2 regions of the Bacillus sp. AK124 genome follow, and region 1 is predicted to be linked to the other one. Evidence: a T-box and tRNA genes for the amino acid it is inferred to sense, from the RefSeq annotation. Region 1 holds a T-box; the other holds one or more tRNA genes.

Evidence for each region. The T-box of region 1 lies ahead of M1E06_RS06725 (valine--tRNA ligase). A T-box ahead of a tRNA ligase gene usually reads a tRNA of that ligase, here a tRNA-Val.
Region 2: it encodes a tRNA-Val, which carries the amino acid that the T-box ahead of M1E06_RS06725 (valine--tRNA ligase) is inferred to sense. The anticodon was not compared.

What each region holds. Positions count from the first base shown of each region.
Region 1 is NZ_CP096378.1:1,336,411-1,342,950, forward strand. Features, by position in the region: gene hemL (glutamate-1-semialdehyde 2,1-aminomutase) at 1-555, shown strand, start outside; gene M1E06_RS06710 (LysM peptidoglycan-binding domain-containing protein) at 704-2,209, shown strand; gene ysxE (spore coat protein YsxE) at 2,237-3,259, shown strand; gene M1E06_RS06720 (hypothetical protein) at 3,278-3,469, opposite strand; T-box leader at 3,637-3,868, shown strand; gene M1E06_RS06725 (valine--tRNA ligase) at 3,929-6,540, shown strand, end outside.
Region 2 is NZ_CP096378.1:4,121,711-4,128,250, reverse strand. Features, by position in the region: gene M1E06_RS20660 (MurR/RpiR family transcriptional regulator) at 1-341, opposite strand, end outside; gene murQ (N-acetylmuramic acid 6-phosphate etherase) at 360-1,277, opposite strand; gene M1E06_RS20650 (DUF523 domain-containing protein) at 1,452-1,904, opposite strand; tRNA gene M1E06_RS20645 (tRNA-Glu) at 2,089-2,163, shown strand; tRNA gene M1E06_RS20640 (tRNA-Val) at 2,328-2,403, shown strand; tRNA gene M1E06_RS20635 (tRNA-Thr) at 2,463-2,535, shown strand; tRNA gene M1E06_RS20630 (tRNA-Tyr) at 2,544-2,628, shown strand; tRNA gene M1E06_RS20625 (tRNA-Gln) at 2,633-2,704, shown strand; gene rocF (arginase) at 2,830-3,744, shown strand; gene sigW (RNA polymerase sigma factor SigW) at 3,968-4,531, shown strand; gene rsiW (anti-sigma-W factor RsiW) at 4,545-5,165, shown strand; gene cdaA (diadenylate cyclase CdaA) at 5,331-6,152, shown strand; gene M1E06_RS20600 (CdaR family protein) at 6,145-6,540, shown strand, end outside.

The DNA.
Region 1 (6,540 bases):
GTGGGCTACAACTGTGCGCAAGGCTATTTCGGAGTGACGCCTGATTTGACTTGCCTCGGAAAAGTGATCGGCGGCGGTCTTCCTGTCGGCGCTTATGGAGGAAAGGCGGAAATCATGGAGAAAATTGCGCCGAGCGGTCCGATCTATCAGGCCGGCACGCTGTCCGGCAACCCGCTTGCCATGACAGCCGGACTCGAAACATTGAAACAGCTGACTCCTGAATCCTACCAGGAATTCTCCCGCAAAGCAGACCGTTTGGAAAAAGGAATTTCTGAAGCTGCCGGGAAAAATGGCATTCCGTGTACATTTAATCGAGCGGGGTCTATGATCGGCTTTTTCTTCACAAATGAACCGGTCATCAATTATGATACAGCGAAACAGTCTGATCTCGGACTGTTTGCCGAATATTATAAAGGGATGGCCGATGAAGGCGTGTTTCTCCCGCCTTCACAGTTTGAAGGGCTGTTCTTGTCAACCGCTCATACGGATGACGACATTGAGCATACGATTCAAGCTGCTGAACGCGTATTCGAAAGAATCAGCCGCTCCAGATAAAGAAAAGGGCTGCCGGACATTGCCGGCGGCTCTTTTTTGCATGGTGCCGGTAACGGCTTATGATTTTTCTGTTCATATTCTCCCTGCTTTTCTCATACATCTTTACTGACATCTAATTTTAAAAATTAGGTGAAGGGAGGATATCAGTTTGCCGCAAAACAATCGTTTGCAATTTTCTGTAGAAGAGTCAATCTGTTTTCAAAAAGGACAGGAAGTATCCGAATTATTATCGATTTCATTGGATCCTGACATTACCGTTCAGGAAGTAAATGATTATGTATCCATACGAGGGTCATTAGAGCTGACAGGCGAATACAACATAGATCAAACCCGGGAATATGCAGAGCTGCCTGCGACAAGCCGATTTGTGGAAGATGTAAAGCTGAAAGGGGACGGCAGCGCAGAGCTGACGCATTGTTTCCCAGTGGATATCACCATCCCGAAAGACAAGGTCAATCATTTAAACGACGTATTTGTTTTTATTGACGCTTTCGATTATCAGCTGACAGATGCGAGAATGCTGACGATTCAAGCTGATTTGGCGATTGAAGGCCTCTTGAATGTAAGCGGTGAAGCCGGAGAAGAAGAACCGCGTACTATGCCTGCGGCCGTCCAGCCGGAAGAGGAGCTTGAGCCTGCCTTCAGATCACCTTCAAACGACGAAGAACAGGGTAAAGAGGAAGAATTTTTGATTCAGCTTGACAGATCTTATGAAGAGCAGGACGAAGAACAGCCGTATGAAGAAGCAGAAGAAACTGATACCGATGCGGAAGCGGTTCCGATTTACCAGTCGTTTCTCGGAGACGATACAGAGGAAACAAAGCCGTTTTTTACAGCGTCTTTGTCTGCGGCAGAGCGGACGAAGCGCGAAATGGAAAATCCAAAAGACGCCGCTCTTGAACATCCGGAAGAAGAATATGAGCTGAAAAGGGAGAAAGTAGAAGCAAAACCGGAAGAATATGAGCTGAAAAGGGAGAAAGTAGAAGCAAAGCCGGAAGAATATGAGCTGAAAGAGGAGAAAGAAGCAAAGCCGGAAGAACACGAGCTAATTAGGGAGAAAGTGGAAGCAAAGCCGGAAGAATATGAGCTGAAAGAGGAGAAAGAAGCAAAGCCGGAAGAATACGAGTTAAAAAGGGAAGAAGCGGAAGCAGAGCCGGAGCCGCTCCAAAGGGCTTATCAAACTCATGATGAACCGAAAGAAACCCCGTTCTACGGTGTTCCGCCTCTTTTGGAGGAAGACCAGAATGACAGGGAGCCTGAGACGTTTGAAGTTGAAGTGACACAGAAAGCAGAAGCGATTGATGAAGAAGAGGAAGCCGGACATACCATTGAAATCCCGGAATATTCGTTTCATGAGCAGACGGAGCCTGAAGAAGAAAGAGATGAGATGCCGGCAGCAGACGACCAGGAAGTGTCAGCTAAGGAGAATGACAATGCTCTCTATTTGACAAAGCTGTTTACAAAACAGGGAGAGGAGGAGTTTACTCGAATGAGGATGTGCATCGTTCAGCAAAACGATACCATTGATCTTCTGTGCGAACGCTATGATATTAACGTCCAGCAGCTCATCCGGATGAATTCCCTTTCCCTTGACGAGGAATTAAAAGAGGGACAGATCCTTTATATACCGGATTATCAAAGCAGCCATGCCTAATGCATTGATAAAAATGTGGTGAAGCCGATGGAAGGCATCCAGTCTGTTTTAAATGAGTACGGTCTTACGCCTGAATATATGGAATCGGTCAGTCCGAAGGTATGGAAAGTGTATACGGATCACGGTGTATTCGCCCTGAAAAAATTGGCGGCTTCAAGAAACACCCGCTTCACGGAACAGATGATCATGCTGGAGGAAAAAGGCTACAGGCAGTTCGTTCCCGTCTATCGAAACCGCACGGGCGAATTTTTAACGCAAGCCGGAGAAGATGTCTGTTATCTCATGCCTTGGCTTACCCTTGAAAGAGAGGAAGAGCGTGAACAAAAACACGAATATATGTTTAAAGAAATCGCTCTTCTTCACCAGCGGACGGAAAAAGAGCTCGTTGTGAGGCGGGAAGAAATACTCGGGCACTATGAACGGACAAAACGGAAATGGGAACAGCAAAAACAGAAATATGAAGAATTCATTTCAAGAGCGGAAAACGAATGGTATATGTCCCCGTTCCAGCTTCAGGCAGCCATGTATTTCAAAGAGACGATATCAGCTGCAGACTTTGCGCTTGCCCGCCTTGAAGAGTGGTATGAGACCATGAAAGACAAAGAGTCTTCCAGAATGGTTTTAAACCACGGGCAGCTGTCCGTCCGGCATTTTCTCTATAACGATACCGGAACGGGTTACTTTACGAACTTTGAGAAAGCGGGACACGGGCCGCCTGTGAACGATCTCATCGTATTTTTTACAAGAATGTTTAAGACGAACCCCGTTATGTGCACGGAATGTGTAAACTGGTTTTATACGTATCACAATGTCTATCCTTTGCGGGAGGAAGAAATCAGCTTATTCCTCAGCTATATGGCTTACCCCGGGCCTGTATTCGGCGTGCTGAACCGCTACGGCCTTGAGAAGGGGCTTGGAGAAAAAGAAGCCTGTACAACGCTTTTGAAGGCGTACTGGCAAATGAAAAACGCCGAACCGCTTGTGATGAGCATTCACGAGACGGAAGAAAACAGAAAACTGCAGGAAGAAACAGAGTCCCCATCATCATGATGCGGACTTTTTTCGTGCCTATATCCAGTCAAGGTGAAAGGCGCACGCAAGGAATATGAGAATGCCCAAAAGGAGGACATCAAATGTGGTAGGAAAGATGATCGTGCGTATGCCCTGGAAGATCGTGATCGGGAGGACGACTTGAACAGCAACAAGCCTGACTTGCTTCAGCCACGGCTGGAATGAATGTGTATTGAATTTTTTTCGCATCTTATGCCTCCTCTCCTTATCGTTACAGCATCATATGAGGAAAAGGAGCTTGTGTGCATGGCCCAGTATCGTATAAAACAAGAGAAAAACGGAAAAGATGATTGACGAAAATGAAAAAGATTTAGTAATATAAGAAAAAGAAAAAGTACGTGCTGAAAAGTCAATGATCACCCGCTTTGAATGGGAAGAGTACAAAAACAGACGCTTGCAGAGAGGGAAGCCGGTTCGCTGAAAGGCTCCCAGTCAGTCTTTTTTGGAAGGTCGCCCAGGAGCGCAATTTCTCGAACGAAAAAGTAGAGAAATTCGGGAAAGTCCCGTTATCCCATTTAAGTGCGTGAATGCGTTTTTCGCATTCATGAAAAAAGGTGGTACCGCGAGAGAGTTCTCTTCGTCCTTTTAACAGGATCGAGAGGGCTCTTTTTTATTGTTCAGCCGTTTAATACTGTTGGAGGTTTGAAAATGGATAATCAAGAACTGACGATGCCGACAAAATACGATCCGTCTGCAGTTGAAAAAGACAGATACGACTATTGGGTGAACGGCAAATTTTTCGAAGCGAAAAACGACCCTGAAAAAGAACCGTACACCGTTGTTATTCCCCCGCCGAATGTGACGGGTAAGCTGCACTTGGGGCATGCTTGGGATTCCACTTTGCAGGATATCGTGACAAGAATGAAACGGATGCAGGGCTATGACGTGCTCTGGCTGCCGGGTATGGATCACGCCGGTATTGCAACTCAGGCAAAAGTAGAAGCGAAGCTTCGCGAAGAAGGAAAAACGCGCTATGATCTCGGCCGCGAAAAATTCCTTGAAGAAACATGGAAATGGAAAGAGGAATATGCCGATTTTATTCGCAGCCAATGGGCGAAAATCGGCCTCGGCCTCGACTATTCAAGGGAGCGGTTCACCCTTGATGAAGGGCTTTCTAAAGCGGTGCGCGAAGTATTTGTAAAGCTATATGAAAAAGGGCTGATTTACCGCGGGGAATATATCATTAACTGGGACCCGGCCACTAAAACGGCTCTGTCTGACATCGAAGTCATCTATAAAGACGTACAAGGCGCATTCTATCATATGCGCTATCCGCTGAAAGACGGTTCAGGCTCAATTGAAATTGCGACGACCCGTCCGGAAACGATGCTCGGCGATACAGCGGTTGCGGTACATCCGGAAGACGAGCGGTACAAACACCTAATCGGAAAAACGGTCATTCTGCCGATCACGGGAAGAGAAATTCCGATTGTCGGAGACGACTACGTCGATATGGAATTCGGCTCAGGTGCCGTCAAAATTACGCCTGCCCATGATCCGAACGACTTTGAAATCGGAAACCGCCACAACCTTGAACGCATTCTCGTTATGAATGAAGACGGCACGATGAATGACAAGGCGCTTCAATATAAGGGCATGGATCGTTTTGAATGCCGCAAGCAGATCGTGAAAGATCTTCAGGAAGAAGGCGTGCTGTTCAAGATTGAAGAACATACGCATTCGGTCGGCCACAGCGAACGCAGCGGAGCAGTCGTTGAGCCGTATTTGTCAACGCAGTGGTTCGTGCAAATGCAGCCGCTTGCCGATGCCGCCATCGAATTGCAAAAAAGCGAAGGAAAAGTCAACTTCGTCCCTGACCGTTTTGAAAAAACGTATCTGCACTGGATGGAAAATATCCGCGACTGGTGCATTTCCCGCCAGCTTTGGTGGGGCCACCGGATTCCTGCGTGGTACCATAAAGAAACGAGCGAAATCTATGTGGGCGCTGAAGCGCCGGAAGATGCCGAAAACTGGGAGCAGGACAAAGACGTTCTTGACACATGGTTCAGTTCCGCTCTTTGGCCGTTTTCAACGATGGGCTGGCCGGATATCGATGAGGAAGATTTCAAGCGTTACTATCCGACGAACGTCCTTGTCACAGGATATGATATTATTTTCTTCTGGGTATCCAGAATGATCTTCCAAGGTATCGAATTTACCGGAGAACGTCCGTTTAAAGATGTTTTGATCCACGGGCTCATCCGCGACGACCAAGGCCGCAAAATGAGCAAATCGCTCGGAAACGGCGTCGATCCGATGGATGTGATCGATAAGTACGGAGCGGATTCGCTGCGCTACTTCCTTGCAACGGGAAGCTCTCCTGGGCAGGATTTACGCTTCAGCTTTGAAAAAGTGGAGTCAACATGGAATTTTGCGAACAAGATTTGGAACGCATCAAGATTCGCCTTGATGAACATGGACGGCATGACATACGAAGAGCTTGATTTGTCAGGAGAAAAATCAGTTGCCGATAAGTGGATTTTAACAAGGTTGAATGAAACGATTGAAACTGTGACACAGCTGGCTGACAAGTACGAATTCGGCGAGGTTGGCCGCCATCTCTACAATTTTATCTGGGATGATTTCTGCGACTGGTACATCGAAATGGCTAAACTTCCGCTTTACGGTGAAGATGAAGCGGCGAAAAAGACGACCCGCTCCATTTTAGCGTATGTGCTGGATCAAACGATGCGCCTGTTACATCCGTTTATGCCTTTCCTGACGGAGGAGATCTGGCAGCATCTTCCTCACGAAGGGGAATCCATTACAGTCGCCAAGTGGCCTGAAGCTGTTAAAGAATATACGGACACCGAAGCAGCGGCGGATATGAAGCTTCTCGTTGAAGTCATCCGCGCTGTACGGAACATCCGCAGCGAAGTCAACACGCCGCTCAGCAAGCAGATTGAGCTTTATATTAAAACAAGCACGCCGGAAATCGCCGAACGACTTGAAGAAAACCGTTTGTACGTGGAACGCTTTACGAATCCGAGCCTTCTTCAAATCGGAACGGATATTCAAGCGGTCGATAAAGCGATGACCGCTGTCGTATCCGGCGCCGAGCTGATTTTGCCGCTCGAAGGTCTGATTAACATTGAGGAAGAAATTAGCCGCCTGCAAAAAGAACTCGATAAGCTGACGAAGGAAGTTGAACGGGTTCAGAAGAAATTAGGCAACGAAGGATTTATGAAAAAAGCGCCTGCACATGTCATTGAAGAAGAGCGGGCGAAAGAAGCCGATTATGCAGCGAAACGTGAAGCTGT
Region 2 (6,540 bases), 1.5 Mb from region 1:
TTTTCAAAGGTATCGCGAATCGCCTGAATCGAATTGCTGGTTGTTTTTTGAACGATTGAATGGAGCGGCTCTTGCGGTTCGATATCCCGGTATCCATGATCAGACGGTTTCATTAAATCGCCGGCGACCCTCATTTTTAAATCTTGAAAGCCTTTCAGCCCCAGAGATTTGCAGAGCCGTATTGCCGCCGCCCCGCTTGTCTTAGCCGAAGAGCTCACCTCTTGAATGGTGCCGTTTACGACCTCGTGTGGGTTTTTCAAAATGTATTCGGCAAGCTTTCGTTCAGATTGCGGCAATCTGTGAAGCATATTCTGAATGATTTCCAATCCTCCTGCAGCCATTGTTTCTTCCTTTCTTCTTTAAACTTGGTCTTCATAAATGGATAGAGCTTTTTCGATATCGCCTTCTGATTTCTCAAGCAGGTTTTCGGAAGCGGCCGCATCTTCGTTTGTTTTCAGCATGATGATGGCGGTTTTGACCTGGTTATGGGATTTTTCTAACGCTAGTGCCGCCGCTTCTTTTGGAACACCTGTGACCGTTTGGATGATGCGAATCGCCCGCTCCTTTAATTTGTCATTGCTTACTTTTACGTCTACCATGAGGTTTTCATAGACTTTTCCCATTTTGATCATGGCCGCCGTTGAAATCATGTTTAAAATCATTTTATGAGCGGTTGCTGCTTTCATTCTCGTCGATCCGGCAATAACTTCAGGGCCGACGACCACTTCTATGCTGTGATCTGACACCTGGCTGATCGCCGAGTTTTTGTTGCATGTCAGTGAGACGGTCTTGGCGCCACTTTCCCTGGCATACTTCAAAGCGCCGAGAACGTATGGAGTCCGACCACTGGCGGCGATTCCGATTACGGTATCATTGTTTGAGAGGTTAACGGCTGATAAATCCCGTCTGCCGAATGCCTCGTGATCTTCAGCGCCTTCCACGGCTTTGTACAGAGCTTTTTCTCCTCCTGCAATGATGCCAATGACCGACTCGAGAGATATGCTGAACGTCGGCGGGCATTCAGCTGCATCGAGTACGCCGAGTCTCCCGCTTGTACCGGCACCGATGTAGATGATCCGTCCCCCTTTCTTTAACGACCCGACGGCGAAGTCAACGGCGGTCTTAACTTCTGGTAAGACTTCTTGTACAGCTTCGGCCACAGTTTTGTCTTCATCATTGATGATTTTCAAAATATCAATCGTCTTTGACTGGTGAATGCGCCTGGATCTTTCATTCCGGCGTTCGGTCGTTAATGAACCTAAATGGCTGTTTTCCATCGACAACTCCTCCTGATGATGAAGTGCATATATTTCTTAATTTTCAGTATATTAAGGGTGGAATATTATTTCAATAACAAAAGGTAAATATTAAAATTTTATTTCAATGAAGTTCTAAACAACGGATTGCCGACATAAAATAAAGCGCAGATGAACTGCGCTTATGTTCAGGTATTACAGCTCGTCTATTTGGTGTTCGGAAATCACGCGGAAGCCTTCTTTTTTCAGAAGCGCCGCCGTAACGCCGTTGCCGGCTATTTTTTGGCTTGAGAAACTTCCATCGTATATATGGCCGCTACCGCAAGACGGGCTGTTTTCCTTCAACACGATCGTATCAGCCTTGATTTGCCTTGCCATCTCCAATGTTAGATAAGCTCCTTTTATATACAGGCCTGTTACGTCTTTTCCGGATTGTGTCTTGATCACCGCCCTGCCGTCTAAAACGTCTTCTCCCGACCCGCCTATAATTTCGGCCGGTTCCCTTGGCGTTTGAAATCCGCCGAGCAGCTCGGGACAAGCAATCACCGCTTTTTTTTCTTCAACAAGCTTATTGATTTTCCCCACATAGCTGTGCGATCCGTTATAGCGGCATTCCACCCCGGCCAGACATGAACTTACCAGTATCATTTTTCGCGTCCCCTCTCTTGCACATCAGATAGCCCTATTTTAAACAAAATTTCTGCGTTTTTCTCAATGTTTATGAATAAAAAATTTGAAAATAAAAATTTTAATTTACCCCTTTACAAATGGGGAGGAACCTGTATATAATAACTTTTGTCAGCTTTACGAGAGCTGCTTGAAACACGATGATGGCCCGTTGGTCAAGTGGTTAAGACACCGCCCTTTCACGGCGGTAACACGGGTTCGAATCCCGTACGGGTCACCATTCTTTTTTGGACAGCACGCTGCGAATGCCGGAATTTTTAAAAGGAAGGCATGCTAAGGTCGCAACGTCCTGTTGCAACGCGCACTTGTACTTTAACGGCAAGGAAGGCATGCTAAGATCGCAACGTCCTGTTGCAACGCATGCACTTGTACGTCCTGTACTGCGGAGGATTAGCTCAGCTGGGAGAGCATCTGCCTTACAAGCAGAGGGTCGGCGGTTCGATCCCGTCATCCTCCACCATTTTTCTGGATCGGTTTTTGTCACAACCGCGCCGGTAACTGCATAAGATACCGTATCATGCCGGTCTAGCTCAATTGGTAGAGCAACTGACTTGTAATCAGTAGGTTGGGGGTTCAAGTCCTCTGGCCGGCACTGTTTTTGGAGGGGTAGCGAAGTGGCTAAACGCGGCGGACTGTAAATCCGCTCCCTCAGGGTTCGGCGGTTCGAATCCGTCCCCCTCCACCATTATTGGGCTATAGCCAAGCGGTAAGGCAACGGACTTTGACTCCGTCATGCGCTGGTTCGAATCCAGCTAGCCCAGTTTTTGGACATCCTAACAGGATGTCCTTTTTATTTTGTCTTTTTTGTATAACTATTCAAAAAAATGTCTTGTTGAGTCAATTCCGAATTGGAAGGTACAATGAAGGTCTGAAAGGGGGATATCATATGTTAAAACAGCAGATTTCAATGATCGGCGTACCGATGGATCTCGGTCAGCTGAGGCGGGGAGTCGATATGGGACCGAGCGCGATTCGCTGTGCCGGTGTTAATGAACGGTTGGAAAGCCTTTGTCAGGATATTGAAGACCTCGGCGATATGACAATCGGGCAAAGAGAGGATGAGAAAGAAGGCGGGGAGCCGGCATCTGAAGAGCTGAGAAACTTGAAAGCGATTACAAAAGCGAGTGCAAAACTTGCTGAGACCGTTGATAAGATCGTGGCTTCAGGTGCTTTTCCGCTCGTGCTGGGCGGTGACCACAGCATAGCGATCGGAACGCTGGCCGGCCTTGTGAAGCATTATCAAAACCTGGGTGTGATCTGGTATGATGCCCATGCTGATTTAAATACGAAAGAAACGTCTCATTCAGGCAATATTCACGGCATGCCGCTCGCCATCAGCCTGGGGATCGGCCATGAAGGGCTGACAGGCATCTATGGAAAAGAAACGAAAATTAAAGCGGAGAACATCGTCATCATCGGTGCGAGGTCACTTGATGACGGGGAAAAAGAATTGATTCGCGACAAAGGGATCAAAGTGTATACAATGCATGAAATCGACCGCCTCGGTATGACGAGGGTGATGGAAGAAACGATAGACTATTTGCGCGGCAGAACGGACGGTGTCCATCTGTCACTCGATTTAGACGCGCTTGATCCGAACGATGCCCCGGGTGTCGGAACCCCGGTAGCGGGAGGCATCAGCTACAGGGAAAGCCACCTGGCGATGGAAATGCTGGAAGAATCGAAGCTGATTACGTCCGCTGAGTTTGTCGAAGTCAACCCGATATTGGATGAGAAAAACAGGACGGCTGAAGCGGCAGTCGCCTTAATGGGGTCGCTGTTTGGCGAAAAGCTGCTTTAGGTGCGGTTGAAGAGCGGCCTTAGGCTGCTTTTTTTATAAAAAAGTCTCAGTTTCATAATATTTAGATTGTATAATAATTTTAAGCTAATATTAAGCGCATGATCCCTGTCAAAGCATCTACACCCTGCCAAAAATTTGATAAACTATTTTTATGAATTTAATGAAACCTAATAAAAATCAATTCGTATACATAAAGACCGGTGAAGGCAGAGGTTAGATAAATATGGAAACAATGATTAAAAAAAGAATCAAACAGGTGAAAAAAGGCGATCGTAATGCATTTGCAGACATCGTGGATATTTACAAAGACAAAATTTATCAGCTTTGCTACCGTATGCTCGGCAATGCGCATGAGGCGGAAGATATTGCGCAGGAAGCGTTTATCAGAGCATACGTGAATATCGACAGTTTTGATATCAACCGGAAATTTTCCACATGGCTTTATCGAATCGCAACCAATTTGACCATCGATCGTATCCGTAAAAAAAAGCCGGACTATTACTTGGATGCAGAGGTGGCGGGGACTGAAGGACTGACGATGTATTCCCAGGTTGCGGCGGATGTTGCGCTTCCAGAGGATGAAGTGGTTTCTTTGGAGCTGCACAGCACCATCCAGGAAAAAATCTTAAGGCTTCCCGATAAATACAGGACGGTCATCGTATTAAAGTACATTGATGAGCTCTCACTCATTGAGATCAGTGAAATCCTTAATATTCCCGTAGGTACGGTGAAAACGAGGATACACAGGGGCAGAGAGGCTCTCAGAAAACAATTAAGGGATCTTTAAGTGGGGTGATGAAATGAGCTGTCCGGAGCATATTGTTCAGCTTATGCATAAATACCTTGACGGAGACATACTACCGGAAGATGAATCGCAATTAAAAGAGCACCTCCAATCATGCGAAGACTGCAAAAAGCACCTTCATGAAATGGAAAAATCCATCGCTCTTGTCCAGAGCACGTCACATCTTACAGCTCCGGCGAACTTTACAGCCGATGTGCTGGCGAATCTGCCGAAGGAAAAGCGAACGGCATCGATCAACAGGTGGCTTAAAGCTCATCCGTTTTTAGTGGCGGCAGCTTTGTTTATCATTTTGATGGGCGGCAGCTTTTTCTCCAGCTGGAAAAACGATCAGGATTTCAGCGTATCCAGCCAGCCCAATCTCGTAGTGAAAAACAACACGGTCATCGTACCTGAAGGCAAAGTTGTCAAAGGCGATGTGACCGTGAAAAACGGAAAGCTGATTATAGAAGGCAAAGTCGACGGCGATGTCACGATTGTTAATGGCGAAAAATATACGGCTTCAGCAGGACAAGTCACTGGTCAGATCCATGAGATCAACGAAGTGTTCGACTGGATGTGGTATAAGATTAAATCGACCGGAAAATCGGTTTTTGACATGAAGGAGTCTAAAGAGTAGAGCAAAGCGGGCGAATGAGCTTTGCTCTTTTTTTATGAGGGGCCGCCATTTCACTTGGAAAATCAATTTGTGCTATAATAGCGTCTGTATATGTAAAAATAATAGATCATACCATTTTGAAACATATTAACCTTACTAATGACTGAATTCTTGGAGGACGAGGAAATGGCTTTTGAGGATATCCCTTTCTTGCAGTACCTCGGCGATGCCGTTGATATTCTCCTTGTTTGGTACGTAATATATAAATTAATGATGGTCATCCGCGGGACAAAGGCGGTTCAGCTTTTAAAGGGAATCGTGGTCATTGTTCTCGTCAGGCTGGCCAGTCAATATTTAGGATTAAGCACCCTGCAGTGGCTGGTTGACCAGGCGATCACATGGGGGTTCCTGGCGATCATTATCATCTTCCAGCCTGAATTGAGGAGAGCGCTGGAACAGCTGGGGCGGGGGCGCTTTTTTTCGAGGAGCGGAACACCTGAGGAAGAGCAGCAGCAGAAAACGATTGATGCGATTACAAAAGCGATTAAATATATGGCGAAACGCCGGATTGGCGCGCTTCTGACGATTGAACGGGAGACGGGAATGGGCGATTACATAGAAACGGGGATCCCTTTAAATGCAAAGGTCAGCTCTGAGCTATTGATCAACATCTTTATTCCGAATACACCGCTTCATGACGGCGCCGTAATTATGAAAAATGATGAGGTTGCTGCAGCCGCCTGCTACCTTCCGCTTTCTGAAAGCCCTTTTATTTCAAAAGAGCTTGGGACGAGGCACAGAGCAGCAGTGGGAATCAGTGAAGTGACCGACAGTCTGACGGTTGTCGTATCCGAAGAAACGGGCGGCATCAGCGTCGCCAAAAACGGAGACCTTCACCGTGATTTATCGGAAGAGGCATTGAAAAACATGCTTGAAGCGGAATTCAAGAAAAATTCGCGAGAAACTTCCTCAAATCGCTGGTATTGGAGGGCGAAGAAAAATGGATAAGTTCTTAAACAATCCCTGGGCTGTCAAAGTAGTCGCATTATTATTCGCGTTTCTTCTTTACTTTGCGGTCCACAGCGCTCAAGCGCCGACTCCGAAGAAACCAGGTGAATCGTTTTTCCCGACATCGACGACAGACGAAGCGACGCTCACCGATATACCGGTCAAATCGTTTTATGATGATGAAAACTACGTCGTAACAGGCGTGCCGCAGACGGTGAATGTCACGATTAAAGGCCCGACAGGAACCGTCAAGAAGGTCAGACAAGTGAAGGATTTTGAGATTTATGCCGATATGCAGCATCTGAAAACAGGCAGGCACAAAGTTGAGCTGAAGGCCAGAAATGTTGCCGAAGGCCTCACTCTGACCATCAATCCATCGGTGACAACC